DNA from 3 places in the Pseudarthrobacter sp. P1 genome. Region 1 is predicted to be linked to each of the others. Evidence: predicted binding sites of a transcription regulator. Region 1 holds the regulator's gene; each other region holds the start of a gene.
What was found. The regulator HrcA, encoded in region 1, represses chaperone genes, less so after heat shock. The targets are predictions, from matches to a motif close to TTNGCACTCGNNNNNNNCGAGTGCNAA.
Positions count from the first base shown of each region.

Region 2: the regulator HrcA is predicted to act here: its motif matches at 2,335-2,361, upstream of groES (co-chaperone GroES).
Region 3: the regulator HrcA is predicted to act here: its motif matches at 4,331-4,357, upstream of groL (chaperonin GroEL).

Region 1 is NZ_CP189584.1:1,058,441-1,063,705, reverse strand. Features, by position in the region: gene ACQCSX_RS05050 (DUF4870 domain-containing protein) at 152-589, opposite strand; gene ACQCSX_RS05045 (DUF3097 domain-containing protein) at 656-1,507, opposite strand; gene hrcA (heat-inducible transcriptional repressor HrcA) at 1,685-2,698, shown strand; gene dnaJ (molecular chaperone DnaJ) at 2,753-3,877, shown strand; gene ACQCSX_RS05030 (16S rRNA (uracil(1498)-N(3))-methyltransferase) at 3,890-4,666, shown strand; gene ACQCSX_RS05025 (GerMN domain-containing protein) at 4,659-5,265, opposite strand, start outside.
Region 2 is NZ_CP189584.1:2,196,281-2,201,545, forward strand. Features, by position in the region: gene ACQCSX_RS10350 (DUF389 domain-containing protein) at 1-123, shown strand, start outside; gene groL (chaperonin GroEL) at 179-1,792, opposite strand; gene groES (co-chaperone GroES) at 1,874-2,170, opposite strand; gene ACQCSX_RS10365 (hypothetical protein) at 2,419-3,540, opposite strand; gene ACQCSX_RS10370 (THUMP-like domain-containing protein) at 3,623-4,843, shown strand; gene ACQCSX_RS10375 (shikimate 5-dehydrogenase) at 4,922-5,265, opposite strand, start outside.
Region 3 is NZ_CP189584.1:3,677,269-3,682,533, reverse strand. Features, by position in the region: gene ACQCSX_RS17330 (DUF1684 domain-containing protein) at 1-207, opposite strand, end outside; gene ACQCSX_RS17325 (RNase H family protein) at 320-1,303, opposite strand; gene ACQCSX_RS17320 (AMIN-like domain-containing (lipo)protein) at 1,707-2,261, shown strand; gene groL (chaperonin GroEL) at 2,514-4,139, opposite strand; gene ACQCSX_RS17310 (TM2 domain-containing protein) at 4,505-4,987, shown strand; gene ACQCSX_RS17305 (LytR C-terminal domain-containing protein) at 5,075-5,265, opposite strand, start outside.

The DNA of each region.
Region 1 (5,265 bases):
CGGCCGGTTTCTTGTTGGTTTGGGAGCCGCCGGCTGGGCCCACGCCCACCGGGTTCCCTGGCCGAGCGAAGCGAGTTGTGGCAGCTGGTGATTGGGCCCACGGCGGCGAGGGCCCACGGATGAGCTTGCGAATCCGGGGAGCCGCCGGGGATTAGTGGATGCGGCGCAGGTTCACCGGGTAGCGGTACGGCTGGCCGCGGTTGACGTGGATGGCCGCGATCACCGAGAAGACCGTCAGGCCCACCCAGATGGCCACGGCAAGGAACGCGAAGACCGATCCGAGCGCGGGGAGGAAGATGGAGACCACCAAGGCCAGCAGGTTGCACGCGGCCGCAACCACCGTGGGCGGCAGGGTGAAGTTCAACGCTTCCTTGGACTCCTGTGCCGTGAACGGGCCACGGTCGCGGAACACCAGGTACACGATCAGGGACGGGATGAAGCCCAAAATCCCGCCGCAGTGCGCGATGAAGGCCCACTGCTTGTCTTCGGAGGCCGTCAGGGGCAGGGCGTTGGCCGAGGCCCCCTGGTATTGCGATGGCTCGTGGTGTTGCTCAGGACGGTGGGGTGTTCCGCCGGCTGGATTGGCCACAGTGTTTTCCTCTATATGTTCCGGGGACGGTGGCCCTCCGCCGTGGGCGGTGCGGCCATCTCCCTTTTAGGATACGTCAGCGGTGAGGAAGTCGATCACTTCCTCCACCCGCCCCAGCAGTGTCGGCTCAAGATCCGCGTAGCTTTTGACGCTGCCCAGCAACCGCTTCCAGCCCATGGCAATGTCCAGCGGCGTGCCGTGCGGCCAGCCGAAGGCCGTGAGGATGCCCACTTTCCACTCCATGGTGCGCGGCACCTGCGGCCAGGCTTTGATGCCCAAGGTCGACGGCTTGATGGCCTGCCAGACATCCACATAGGGGTGGCCGACGATGAGTACATTGGAGCGCGCGCCCGGCATCCGCAGTACGTCCTCCGCGATGCGGGACTCCTTGGAATTGGGCACGAGGTGGTCCACCAGGACGCCCAGGCGCCGTCCGGGCCCGGGGGCAAAGTCGCGGACGGCGCCGGCCAGGTCGTCGATGCCGTGGAGGGGCTCGACGACGATGCCCTCCACGCGGAGGTCGTCTCCCCAGACCTTCTCCACCAGTTCGGCGTCGTGCTTGCCTTCCACCCAGATGCGGCTGGCCTTGGCCACCTGGGCGCGCTGGCCGGTGACCTTGACGGAGCCGGACGCGGTGCGTTGGGCGGCGGCCTTGATGGTGCGGACCTCGGGCCCCACCACCTCCACGGGGGCGCCGTCGAGCAGGAAGCCGAAGCCGAGCTGGAAGGACGTGGTCTTCCCGCGCCGGTCCTCCAGCACCATGATGTGCATGCCGCCGCTCTTCTCGACGCGGACCACCGCGCCCACCCAACCGGACTGGACATCCTCCAGGACCACGCCGTGGTTGGCGGGGACCTTGGGCAGGACGCGTGCTGCGGGGGCGGAGAGGTCCTGGGGACCCCAATGGCTGTACGACACGGTGCTCACTCTCATTGCGGGAAAACCCATGCTAACAAGGGTCGGCGGCCGCCTACGCCAGCGGTGCCGGAGAAGGTATTAGACTTAGCACTTGGGTACGGAGAGTGCTAACGCGCCCGGGAACCGGGTGCGCAATGGCGCCGCGGTGTCAGAGGCAGAGGTTGAGGAGGTGGGCTCATGAGCGAACCACGCAAGCTTGAGGTGTTGCGCGCCATAGTTGAGGACTATGTGCATTCGCGCGAGCCCGTCGGGTCCAAGGCCCTGGTGGACAGGCACCATCTGGGCGTTTCCAGTGCCACCATCCGCAACGACATGGCCGCGCTGGAGGAGGAGGGGCTGATCACTGCCCCGCACACCTCCAGTGGCCGCATCCCCACGGACAAGGGCTACCGGCTCTTTGTGGACCAGCTGTCCGCCGTCAAGGCGCTCACGGCCGCCGAACGCCGTGCCATTGAGGCATTGCTCAACGGCTCCAACGACCTCGACGACGTCCTGGAGCGCACCGTGCGCACGCTGGCCCAGCTGACCAACCAGGTCGCGGTGGTGCAGTACCCGCGCACGGCCACGGCGACGCTGCGCCACATTGAATTTGTCCTGCTGGCGCCGCACCAGGTGCTGATTGTGCTGATCCTCGCCTCGGGCAAGGTGGAGCAGTGCGTGATCGACGCGGGCCAGCAGCTGGACGAGGAGAGCCTGTCCCAGCTGCGCAACTGGTTCCTTGGCGCCGCGGGCGGCACCGTATTGTCCGCGCTGCCCAGGGTGTTGGCCGAGGTTCCGGCCACGCTGCCGCTGGTGCTGCGGGCCGCCGGGCTGCGCCTGGCCACAGCCCTGATCCAGCTGGCCGCAGCGGCCCGCGAGGACAGGATCGTGATGGCCGGCACGGCCAACCTGGCGCGCTCCAATGTGGACTTCCCGCTGAGCATCGGCCCGGTGCTTGACGCCCTGGAGGAGCAGGTGGTCATGCTGCGCCTGCTCTCGGAGATGGCCAGCGACAACCGTGGCGTGGCCGTGAGCATCGGCCGGGAGAACCCCTACGATTCCCTGTCGGAGGCCTCCGTGGTTGCCACCGGCTACGGGCCGGACGCCGCCGCCAAGATCGGCATCCTGGGGCCCACCCGGATGGACTACCCCACCACCATGGCCGCGGTGCGCGCCGTCGCCCGGTATCTTTCAAAAATTCTGGCCGGCTAGCTCCACAGCCGCCAGCGACCACCTTTCGCAGAACAGTAAGAGAGAGCAAAGACTTTGAGCAACCACTACGACGTGTTGGGCGTGGGCCGCGACGCCACCGGTGAAGAGATCAAGAAGGCGTACCGGAAGCTTGCGCGCAAGTTCCACCCGGACGTGAACGACGGCGAGGACGCCCAGGAGCGTTTCAAGTCCGTCACGCACGCCTACGAGGTGCTCTCGGACCCGCAAAAGCGCCGCGTCTACGACACCACGGGCAACGAGAACGGCACGGACAACGGCTCCGGCAACTTCTCCGGCCAGGGCTTCGCCTTCCAGGACATCTTTGAGACCTTCTTCGGCGGCGGTGGCGGAGCGTCCGGCCCCGCCTCGCGCGTGCGCCGCGGCCAGGATGCGTTGATCACCGTGCGCATCGACCTGCGCGAGGCCGTCTTCGGCGTGAACAAGAAGATCGAGGTGGACACGGCCGTCACCTGCCCCACCTGCCACGGCAGCTGCTGCCGCGAGGGCAGCACGCCCACCACCTGCGACATCTGCCGCGGCAGCGGCCAGGTCCAGCGCCCCATGCGCTCCATCCTGGGCCAGGTCATGACGGTGGCCACCTGTGGCAGCTGCCAGGGCTTCGGCACCATGATCACCGATCCCTGCAACGAGTGCCTGGGCGAGGGCCGCATCCGCAGCCGCCGTTCGCTCACCATCAAGGTTCCGGCCGGCGTGGGCACCGGCACCCGCATCCAGCTCTCCGCCCAGGGCGAGGCCGGCCCGGCCGGTGGACCGTCCGGGGACCTGTACGTGGAGATCAAGGTCAACAATGATCCCGCCTTCCTGCGCGAGGGCGACGACCTCCATGCCACCCTGAGCGTGCCGATGACGGCCGCCGCGCTGGGCACGGAGCTGACGCTGGACACCTACGACGGCGAGCAGCCCATCAGCATCAAGCCCGGCACCCAGGCCGGGGAGGTCATCACGCTGCGCGGACTCGGCGTCACCCACCTGCGCGGCTACGGCCGTGGCGACCTGAAGGTGCATGTGCACGTCGAGACGCCCACCAAGGTGGACGCCGCCCAGGAGGAGCTGCTCAAGCAGCTGGCCGTGCTGCGCGGCGAGCAGTTCACCGAGGGCAAGCTGGTCACCAGCGGCGGCATGTTCGCCCGCCTGCGCGACAAGCTCGGCAACCTCTAGGCGAGGCTCCCCGTGACCAACCCGATCTTCTACGCCAACCACGCCGAACTCGCCGCCCTGGCCGAGGGCGAGCTCTATGTGCTCGGCGGGCCCGAGGGGCGCCACGCCACCACCGTCAAGCGCCTGGCCGCCGGCGAACCGGTGGACCTGGCCGACGGCGCCGGGCTGCGGCTGGCCTGCACGGTGGCCGCCGCGGCGCCGGGCGAGTTGACGGTGCGGGTCGACGCCGCCAGCCGGGAAGACGCTCCCGCCCTCCAATTGGTGCTGGTCCAGGCCTTGGCCAAGGGCGACAGGGACGAGCAGGCCATCGAGACCTCCACCGAGCTGGGTGTAGATGCGGTGCTGCCCTGGCAGTCCGAGCGCTCCATCGTGCGCTGGAAGGGCGACAAGGCCGCCAAGGGCGTGCAGAAGTGGTCCAATGTGGTCTCCACGGCGGCCAAGCAGGCACGCCGGGCCTGGATTCCCGGCGTCGGCTCCATCGTGCAGAGCTCCGAGCTGCCGGCGCGGATTGCCGCGGCGCGGCTGGCCCTGGTGATGCACGAGGACGCCATCGAATCGCTGCGCAGCGTTGTCGCGGCCCGGCTGGGGGCGCCGGGGCAGGACGTTGAGGGGGAGATCCTGGTCATTGTGGGGCCGGAGGGCGGCATCAGCCCCCGCGAGGTGGAGCTGTTCACCGCTGCCGGCGCCCATCTGGCCCTGTTGGGCCCGCATGTGCTGCGCTCCTCCACGGCCGGTCCGGCCGCCGTCGTGCTGCTGAGCGAGATGCTGGGCCGCTGGGACCCTAGCTGACGTCAATCACCTTGGAATCGAGGCCCAGGACCTTGGCCGCGCCGGTGGGGTCCACCGTGTAGAGCTGGAGCTCGTAGCGGCCGGCGGGGGGCTTGATCGTGAACGCGAACTTGCCCAGCGTGTTCGGGCCGGCACCGATGGCCACATCGCCGCTCAGGTAGTTCTCCGGCGCGGCGGTGCTCCCGGGCGCGCCGAGCTTGAGCAGCTTCCACGCCAGCTTACCGGTGTTTGAAATCCCCTGCCCCGTGACGGTCAGGGGTGCATCCGGGCTGGTGCCGTTCTGCGGATCGACAATCCAGACGGGGGCCACGAAGGCGGCGCTGCGGGTCAGCGGTTTGTCCAACACCACCTTGCCGAAGGCGTTGTAGTTGGTGTGCCCGTCCACCAGGATGGACACCTGCACGCCGATGTTTCCGTCGATCAGCCCGGCGGCGGCAGCGGCGGCCGAGGCCGTGTAGACCAGCTGGGCGATGGCCCGCTCGGCAATGCCCTGGTCCACATTGGCGGTGAAGGCGTCAGCGGAGATGTCAACGGTGATGAGGTTGTTGCCGGAGATGGAGGCGCCCAGCCGGGAGGGCTGCTTCCAGGGGCTGAAGTAG
Region 2 (5,265 bases), 1.1 Mb from region 1:
ATGGGCATCATCGTCTCGGCCTCCGCTGTCCTCCTCTTCTACCGGCTGCTGCGCCGGCGCCGCCCCACCGGAGTGTCCCGGTACTCCGCCAACCCCTTTAAACGCCAACTGCCCCGCAGATAACGTCGGCTTGGGCGTCCAAGCTAGCGTTAAGTGCGGGGCAGTTGGTTAGGGATGCCTAGTGCTGGTGGCCAGCGTGGCTGTCCTCGTCCTCGGCCGGCTTCTCCGTCACCAGTGCCTCCGTGGTGAGCACCAGGGCGGCGATGGAGGCCGCGTTGCGCAGGGCGGAACGCGTCACCTTCACGGGGTCGATGATGCCGGCGGCAACCAGGTCGCCGTACTCGCCGGTCGCGGCGTTGAAGCCGAAGCCATCTTCCAGCTCGCCCACCTTGTGGACGACGACGTAGCCGTCGTGGCCGGCGTTCTGGGCGATCCAGCGCAGCGGCTGGGCCACGGCGCGGCGGACCAGCTCGACGGCGGTGGCCGCGTCGCCGGTCAGCTGGCGCACGTTGCGGTCCTCGTCCAGGGCCTTGGCAGCCTGGACCAGTGCGGAACCGCCACCGGCCACGATGCCCTCTTCCAGAGCGGCACGCGTGGAGGACACGGCGTCCTCGATGCGGTGCTTCTTTTCCTTCAGCTCAACCTCGGTGGCGGCGCCAACCTTGATCACGCCGATGCCTCCGGCCAACTTGGCCAGACGCTCCTGGAGCTTTTCCTTGTCCCAATCGGAGTCGGTGCGCTCCAGCTCGGCACGCAGCTGGGACACGCGGTCCTTCACGTCACCGACGGTGCCGGCACCGTCGACGATGGTGGTGGAATCCTTGGTCACGGTGATCCGGCGGGCGGTGCCCAGGACCTCGAGGCCAACCTGGTCCAGCGACAGGCCGATCTCCGGGGAGACAACCTGGGCGCCGGTCAGGATCGCGATGTCCTGCAGCATCGCCTTGCGGCGGTCGCCGAAGCCCGGAGCCTTGACGGCAACCACGTTCAGGGTGCCGCGCATCTTGTTGACGATCAGCGTGGACAGAGCCTCGCCGTCAACATCCTCGGCAATGATGAACAGCGGCTTGGAGGCCTGCAGGGCCTTCTCCAGCAGCGGCAGGAAGTCCGCGATGGAGGAGATCTTGCCCTGGTTGATCAGGATCAGTGCGTCTTCCAGCACTGCTTCCTGGCGCTCAACGTCGGTGACGAAGTACGGGGACAGGTAGCCCTTGTCGAACTGCATGCCCTCGGTGAGGACCAGCTCGGTCTGCGTGGTGGAGGACTCCTCGATGGTGATCACACCATCCTTGCCCACCTTCTCGAAGGCCTCGGCCAGCAGATCGCCAATCTCCGTGCTCTGCGCGGAGATGGCGGCAACCTCTGCCACCTGGCGGCCCTGGACCTCGCGGGCGTTGGTCAGCAGGCGCTTGGAGATGGCTTCGACAGCCACCTCGATGCCGTGCTTGAGGTCGCCGGGGGCGGCGCCAGCAGCAACGTTGCGCAGGCCTTCCTTGACCAGCGCCTGTGCCAGCACCGTCGCCGTCGTCGTGCCGTCACCGGCCACGTCGTTGGTCTTGGTGGCAACTTCCTTCGCCAGCTGGGCACCCAGGTTTTCGTACGGGTCGTCCAGCTCAATCTCACGGGCGATGGTCACGCCGTCGTTCGTGATGGTGGGGGCGCCCCACTTCTTGTCCAGCACAACGTTGCGGCCGCGCGGGCCCAGGGTCACCTTGACGGTGTTGGCCAGCTTGTCTATGCCGGCCTCCAGGCTGCGGCGGGCAGCGTCGTTGAATTCAAGCTGCTTTGCCATGGTTCAGGTCCTTTCACGCAAAGGCCCCACGCCATCGATCCAGACAGGCTCGATCGGCGGCGCGGGGCATTGCTTTGGGTGCTACTTTACGATGATGGCCAGCACGTCGCGGGCAGAGAGCACGAGCAGCTCTTCGCCGCCGGTCTTGATCTCGGTTCCACCGTACTTGGAGTAGATGACAACGTCGCCAACTGCTACATCGACGGGAACGCGGTTGCCCTTGTCGTCAATGCGGCCGGGGCCCACTGCCACAACTTCGCCCTCCTGGGGCTTCTCCTTGGCGGTGTCCGGGATGACCAGGCCGGATGCAGTGGTCAGCTCAGCTTCGAGCTGGCGGACAACAATACGATCCTCAAGAGGCTTAATAGAGACCGACACTCGGACCTCTCCTTCACAAGAGTAAAAATCTTCGGATGAGTCAAGAAGCACGGGCCAGACCTGCGCTGCCAACGTCGTCGCGGTGCCGCCGGCAGGTGGTGTCTGAGGCTTCTCCAATTAGCACCCTCATGGTGAGAGTGCTAACCCCGACTCTATTGACTCGGTTAGCACTCGGTCAAGGCGAGTGCCAGCCGTGGCCGACGCCGAAGGGTGGTTTTCGCTGCCAGCGCACCGCCGCCTCTCTGGATCTATCGCATGGTCCCGCGCGTGCGTTCACCCAGCATCCGGTACAGCTCATCGGTTTTGGGGGCGAAGGACTCCACGGCGGAGAGCAAAAGGTTCAACCAGCCGTGGGCGATCCAATTCGGCTCAGCGAGTTTTTCAACCACTGCTTCATACGTCCAGGGAATCTCTTCAATGGTCCGGTTTTCGAACTTGTCCTGGGCCGTGCCCAACCGCCGGGCATTGAGGATCTGCGCGGCCGTAATGCCGGTGTTCCTGAGATTGACATGGCCCAGAAGCCCGAGCTGGTACCGCCGGACATCCAGCATGGCCGTGTGGAAATGGACAAACCGGCTCTCCACGTCAATGCCGAGTTCTTCCTTCATGCCGCGGGCCAGCCCCCGGTGCGGGTCCAATGCCCCCTTGGCGTTCCGGTCCTCCGGAAGCATGCCCTCGTTGACGGAAATGTGGTAGCCATTGCGGCCACTGCTGGTGAGCTCGGACCGGCGGACAAGAATGAGCCTGTCATCGTCCGTGACGACTGTCGCGTTCAGCCCAATCGCATGGATCATGCCCGGCGCAATGTGGGCGAGACGGTCCCCATCGCTCCCGAGGTCGATGTTGCCGGCGTCGAACTCTTCCATCCATGCACGGCCGCACACCTTGGCCGAGGCATGGTCGCTGTGCCACACCGACAAGTTCAGGACGGGCCGCTCGTGTTCGCGTGTTCTGCTCAGGGCATTGAGCCCATCGACTGCCAGCGAGGCACCGTTCCACTCGCCATCGGGAAATCCCTGCAGGCGCTGCCGTTCACTGGCAATCTCTGCCACAAGGCGTGCGGGATCCAGGGCGACCAGCGCCCCCGGCACGCGGGCCAGCTCGGTTTCGAGCTCCGGTGCCGGCCGTTCCGCAATGACGATGTCCTGTGGACGCCATCCGCCGGGAACGAATTGGAGAACGTAGAGGGCCTCATTGCCGCGCCTGACCAGTTCATCGCCCCTGCCAAAGCGGACAAGCCGTTGCAGCGCCCTGCGTTTGAAGAATTTCCGGGCAATGAGGCCCCACGCCCGCCCCGTCGTCGCCTCAAGCACCATCGTCAGGATGACGCCAAGAACCAGCGGACCAAAGAAGGCGAAGACAGAATCCAATGAATGCCCCAATTTCCCCAGCTGCGATCGACTAAACCGTTCCCGGCACGAGTCTATTCTGCGGCGGCGCTAGGGTTGTTCCATGGCCGAATCTGCAATCGCACCCCTGTTGACCTCCGAGGGATGGGCTCTGCTGAACTCGCTGGGCCCCTATGACGACAAGGACGCCTTCGCGCTGAACAACACGCTGCGCAAGGCCGGCCACTCCCCCGAGCTCGTGGCGGCGGTGCTGACCCAGTCGCGCCTGCGCACCAAGGCGGAGGCCAAGTTCGCCGAGTTTGCCCGGCAGATGATCTTCACCCAGGCCGGGCTGGAGCAGGCCACCCGCCTGGGCATTGCGGCCCTGCACGCCCAGCGCTTTGCCGCCGCCGGCATCAAGCATGTGGCCGACCTGGGCTGCGGCATCGGTGCCGATTCCCTGGCGATGGCCAGCCTGGACCTGCAGGTGACGGCCGTGGAGATGGATGAGACCACGGCGGCCTGCGCCACCATCAACCTGATGCCCTTCCCCTCCGCCACGGTGCGCCAGGGGCTGGCCGAGGAGGCCAACCTCGACGGCGTCGACGGCGTCTGGCTGGACCCGGCCCGCCGCACCACCTCCACCAGCGGCACCACCCGGCTCTTCGACCCGGAGGCGTTTTCGCCGCCGCTGTCCTTCGTGGAGTCGCTGGCCGCACGGGGCCTGGCCGTGGGCGTGAAGATGGGCCCGGGCATTCCGCACGAGTCCATCCCGGCCGGCTGCGAGACCCAATGGGTGTCGGTGGACGGCGATGTGGTGGAGGCGGCCCTGTACTTCAATGCCCTGGCGCGCGAGGGCGTCGTCCGCGCCGCCGCCGTGATCGGCAGCCATGGCATGGCCGAGCTCACCAGCCCGGTGGCCTACGACCCTTCCGGCCAGGACGTGCGGATCGGCCCGGTGGCCGGCTACCTGTACGAGCCCGACGGCGCCGTGATCCGGGCCGGGCTGGTGGCGGACCTGGCCCGGCGCCTGGATGCGCATCTGCTGGACGAGCACATCGCCTACATTTGCTCGCCGCATTTGGTGTCCACGCCCTTTGCCCGCGCCTACAAGGTGCTGGAGGTCAAGCCGTACAACGTCAAGGCGCTCAAGGCCTGGGTCAAGGCCAACCGGATCGGCGTGCTGGACATCAAGAAGCGCGGCATGGCCGTCACGCCGGAGGAACTGCGCCGCCAGCTGCTCACCGGCTCCGGCAAGGGCCCCAACAAGGCCACGCTGGTGCTGACCCGGATCGGCGAGGACCGCGTGGCCATCGTCGTCGAACCCGTCAGCGTCTCCGGCTAGGTGCACCCGGCACGGCGCAGGTGGCAGTCCGGCATTTTTCCGGCGACTGTGCCGCCTGTTCTGCTGCCGGCCCTCGCTCTACTGCCGGGAGAACTCGCTGGCTTCGCGCACCTGCTCGGGCGTGGGGCGCACACCGGTGTAGAGCACGAATTGTTCCTCGGCCTGGATGGCAATGACCTCGGCGCCGGTGATGACGGGCTTGCCGGCGGCGCGTGCGGCGCGGACCAGCGGCGTCTCCGAGGGCAGGGCGACGACGTCGAACACCACCGCGGCGGCAGCCACCGTGGCGTCCTCGAAGGACTGCACCTGAGCGTCGGCACCGGCCATGCCCAGCGGCGTGACGTTGACCAGCAGGTCCGCCGTCGCGGCCCCCACCTCGGGCAGCCAGCCGAAACCGTACAGTCCGGCCAGGGTGCGGCCGG
Region 3 (5,265 bases), 1.8 Mb from region 1:
CTCTTCGGTCAGCGCGGAGGCGGGGTGCGTAAGGAACATCCGGAGGCGTTCGCGCTGCCACCATGCATGGGCCTCGGCCGGATCGGTGGCAGCCATCGTCCGGACAATGTCGTAGAGGGCAAAGGTGCGCAGGCGCCAGTCGGCAATGTCGACGGCGGAAATCGCCCCTGCAACGTCATCGGTCGCGTCAAAGTCTTCAATGGCCATGCCCCCAGCCTAGACCCGGCTCCCGCCGGCAACGGCAAAGTGGCTGGTCCGGGCGGCAACGCACCCGGACCAGCCACCGGTTTGGCCTGCAGGCCGGAACCGGCCTAGATGTCTAGGCCTCCGGCGTGCCCTGGTGGAAGCGCAGGCGCCATTGGCCCTCCAGCAGCCGCCAGAGCGAGCTGCGCAGCGCGGTCCCCCGGTGGTCGGTGCTGCGGTAGGTCAGCAGCGCCGTGGCGGGGTCCAGCAGGTCCACAGCGAGCACGTCCATGGATGGCGCCTTGGCTGCGCCCTGGTCCATGGACGCCAGCACGGCGTCACGGGTCCACATGCGTCCGGAGGCGCCGATCTCCTCAAAGTCGGGGTGCAGCAGCACGGCAACGCGGCTGACATCCGCCCGGACCGAGGGCGTCAGGAGCTCGCGCTCCAGAGCCACCACGGCGTCGACGGCGGTGCCGCCGGCGGGTGCGAATTCCTCCTCCAGGGAGGAAAAGAGGTCCGGCTGCTCGTGGCCCGGCAGCTCGAAGGGCGCTGCCGCTGCCGGCAGGGCGGCCGCAGCGTTGCCGGCCACGGGCGCGGACGCTGCCGCAGCGGGCTCCTTGGCCTCGGCCGTGGCCGCTCCGCCCGCCGGGGTGTTCGGGAAGCCGGGGCCGCGGGGCGGCTGGCGCTTGGCCTGGTAGGCCGTCGCGGCGGCACGGGCCTTGTCGTCGGCGGCCTCGTTGAGGTCGTGGCCGGCGTGGCCCTTGACCCACTCAAAGGTGTAGTTGCGGCCCACGATGGCGGCGTCGATGTCCTTGAGCAGGTCCAGGTTCAGGACGGGCTTGCCATCGGCCTTGCGCCAGCCCTTGCGCTTCCAGCCCGGCATCCATTTGGTGATGCAGTTGATCACGTACTGGCTGTCGCACAGGATCCGCAGCGGCTCGGCGGCAACGTGCTCGGTGGCCCGGAACAGGTCCAGCACGGCCATGAGCTCGCCCTGGTTGTTGGTGCCGTGCGGCCAGCCGCCGGCCTGCCAGCAGTTCTCGTCCACATACCAGGCCCAGCCTGCGGGTCCCGGATTTCCCAGCGCGGAACCATCCGCAGCAGCAACAATCGTCATGCACCAATACTTTCACGCGCGGGCACCGGATTTTCCGCCGGCCTCGGGTTCCGGACAGGGCCGGGGATTGACAGGCCAGGAAATTGATGCCGATCCGTTTCACCATTGTCCCCGAATCTTGCTTGTCTATGGTCCTCCGGCGGCAGACGCTGAATGCACCACGGCACGCGGCACGCGTGGACGGAGGGTGCCTTGGGCTGCACGGCCGTGGAGTCCGCCGCGTACGGCGGACGATTTCCACCCGCAATCAGTTGAGCAAGCAGGATGCAAAATGCGCATCAATCTCCGGGCAGCGTGGGGACGGCTGCGCCATCATTCTACCTCCCGCGCGGCGATCCCCGCGGGCGGGACCTTGTCCCCATCGCCGCGGACCAGGGCGCAGCCGAAGGGTCGGCCCACATTGATGGGGGCGAAGGCCGCCCTTGCTGCCCTGGTGCTGGCCGCCGGCCTGGGGCTGGTATCCCCGGCCATTGCCTCGGCGGCCCCCACCTGCGGGCTCGTCTGGGGTTCGCAGGCCAAGTCGAACGCCGCTACGGTGCCGGGCCCAAGCCAGGATCCGATCACCAATATCCGGGCCGGACGCCATGGCTGCTTTGACCGCTTGGTGGTCGACGTCAACGGCGTGGCCCCGGCGTACAACGTGCGCTATGTCGACGACGTGACACAGGACGGGTCCGGCTCCATCGTTCCGCTGCGGGGGCGCGCCTCCCTCCAGGTGAGCGTTCTGGCGCCGGCCCACGACAGCAACTACCAGCCGACCTACACCCCGGCGGACAGGAACGAGGCGGCGGACGTCTCCGGCTTCCGGACCTTCCGCCAGGTGGCCTTCCTCGGCAGCTTTGAGGCCGTGACCCAGATCGGTCTGGGCGTCCGTGCCCGGCTGCCGTTCCGGGTCTCCACCCTGGCCGGCCCGGGTGAAGGGTCGCGGCTGGTGATCGATGTGGCGCACCGCTGGTGAGACCGGCGGGGCGCCGGGCAGGCGCTTAAAGCAGCGGCGGCGGTGCCACAGTTCCCCGTGCAGGGAACCGTGGCACCGCCGCCGTCCAAACAGCCAGCCGACTGCCCTACGGAGTGTGGGTGGGCCCACAACCTCGAGGGCCCCCAATACGGGCTCGCTAGCGAGCTTTGGGGAGAGGTTGGGTGGGCCCACAACCTCGAGGGCCCCCAATACGGGCTCGCTAGCGAGCCCGTATTGGGGAGAGGTTGGGGACTAGAAGCCGCCCATGCCGCCCATGTCGTCGCCGCCGCCGGCCGGAGCCGACTTCTGCGGCTTGTCGGCCACAACAGCTTCGGTGGTCAGGAACAGACCGGCAATGGAGGCCGCGTTCTGCAGTGCAGAGCGGGTCACCTTTACCGGGTCGTTGACGCCGGCAGCCAGCAGGTCTTCGTACTGGCCGGTGGCGGCGTTCAGGCCGTGGCCTGCGGGCAGGCCGCGGACCTTGTCCACCACAACGCCGGGCTCGAGGCCGGCGTTGAAGGCGATCTGCTTCAGCGGAGCGTCGATGGCAACGCGGACGATGTTCGCGCCGGTGGCCTCGTCACCCGTGAGGTTCAGGTTGGCGAATGCCTTCACGCCGGCCTGGATCAGGGCCACGCCACCGCCGGGGACGATGCCCTCTTCAACGGCTGCCTTGGCATTGCGGACTGCGTCCTCGATGCGGTGCTTGCGCTCCTTGAGCTCAACCTCGGTTGCGGCACCGGCCTTGATGACTGCAACGCCGCCGGCCAGCTTGGCCAGGCGCTCCTGCAGCTTCTCGCGGTCGTAGTCGGAATCGGAGTTCTCGATCTCGGCGCGGATCTGGGCCACGCGGCCGGCGATGGCGTCGGCGTCGCCGGCACCTTCGACGATGGTGGTCTCGTCCTTGGTCACAACAACCTTGCGGGCCTTGCCCAGCAGCTCAAGGGTGGTGTTCTCCAGCTTCAGGCCAACTTCCTCGGCGATGACCTGGCCACCGGTGAGGATGGCGATGTCGGCCAGCTGGGCCTTGCGGCGGTCGCCGAAGCCCGGAGCCTTGACGGCGACGGACTTGAAGGTGCCGCGGATCTTGTTCACGATCAGCGTGGCCAGGGCCTCGCCCTCGATGTCCTCGGCGATGATCAGCAGCGGCTTGTTGGACTGCATGACCTTCTCCAGAACTGCAACGAGGTCCTTCACGTTGGAGATCTTGGAGTTGACGATCAGGATGTAGGCGTCCTCGAGGACGGTTTCCTGGCGCTCGGCGTCGGTGACGAAGTAGGCGGAGATGTACCCCTTGTCGAAGCGCATGCCCTCGGTGAGCTCAAGCTCCAGGCCGAAGGTGTTGGACTCCTCGACGGTGATAACACCTTCCTTGCCAACCTTGTCCAGGGCCTCGGCAATGAGGTTGCCGATCTCGGTGTCGCCGGCGGAGATGGAAGCCGTGGCTGCGATCTCTTCCTTGGTCTCGATCTCCTTGGCGTTGGCCAGCAGCTCGGCGATGACGGCCGCGGTGGCCTTCTCGATGCCGCGCTTGAGGCTCAGCGGGTCGGCTCCGGCTGCAACGTTGCGCAGGCCTTCCTTGACCAGGGCCTGTGCCAGAACCGTAGCGGTCGTGGTGCCGTCGCCGGCCACGTCGTCGGTCTTCTTGGCAACTTCCTTGACCAGCTCGGCACCGATCTTCTCGAACGGGTCCTCCAGCTCGATCTCCTTGGCGATGGACACACCATCGTTGGTGATCGTGGGGGCGCCCCACTTCTTTTCGAGAACGACGTTGCGGCCACGCGGGCCCAGGGTGACCTTGACGGCGTCGGCGAGGATGTTCAATCCGCGCTCAAGGCCGCGGCGTGCCTCTTCATCGAATGCAATGATCTTGGCCATGGAGGCTTCAGTCCTTTCGGGACAGTCATTTTGGACTCAGTTTCCGAACTGTGGCGCCCGCGACGGACGGGCTGCATTGGACGGCGATCTCTGTACGCCGGCCAACTCACCCTCACCACACCGGAAGTGTGTTCACTGCTGCTGGTGGAGACAAAACTGGCAGTCTCCACCACAGAGTGCTAACTCAATAATTAGCACTCGGCACCCCAGAGTGCAAACAATTGGACGCCACATCTGCTTCTGGTGAAACCGGCGACGCTTCCGCAGGGGCCGTCCATGCCCTAGCGTTGGCCATGAAATATTCCATTGCACGCATTTAGTGGGGCACGTGGATGGTGCCCGCACACATGAACCGGAGGCGCACCTTGAGCGAAATCCCCACCCCCGAACCCGCGGCCACGCCGCAGCCGCCGGTCGTTCCGCAGCCGCCGCCCGCTCCGCCAGCCGATCCCACCCAGTACGCGGCCCCGCCGGCGCCACCCATTGGCCCGGCACAGCACCCGGCACAGTACCCGGCCCCGCCGGCCCCGCCGCTCTACAACCAGGCGCCTTACAACCAGGCGCCGTACGGCCAGCCCGGCCCCTACGCCGCCCCCTATGGGGCCCCGGCGGAGCAGAAGTCCAAGATCGCGGCCGGCCTGCTGGGCATTTTCCTCGGCGGCCTGGGCATCCACAACTTCTACCTCGGCTTCACCACGAAGGCCGTCATCCAGCTGCTGATCAGTGTGCTGTCCGTGGGCACCCTCGCCATCGTCAGCTCCATCTGGGGCCTGATCGAGGGCATCCTGATCCTCACCGGCTCGGAAAACTTCCGCAGGGACGCCAGGGGCATCCCGCTGCGCGACTAGCTCCAACGCACGCTGCCCCGCAGCCGGTGCCCGCTTGAGCCATCAAGCGGGCACCGGCTGCGGGGCAGCTGCTGTGCGTTCGGGGGCTTACTGGGCCCCGGGGCCCAGCACCACGGCCAGCGGAATGGCCAGCTCGGCCAGCTCGGCCGTGCGGGGGATGCCCAGCAGCTGGGCCAGCGCTTCTGCGTTCGCCTTCTGGGCCGGAACGCTGTAGAACACCACCGAGCTGGGCTGTATTGCGCCCGTCCAGTTGGCGGTCTGGTTCACGCCCCAGCCGG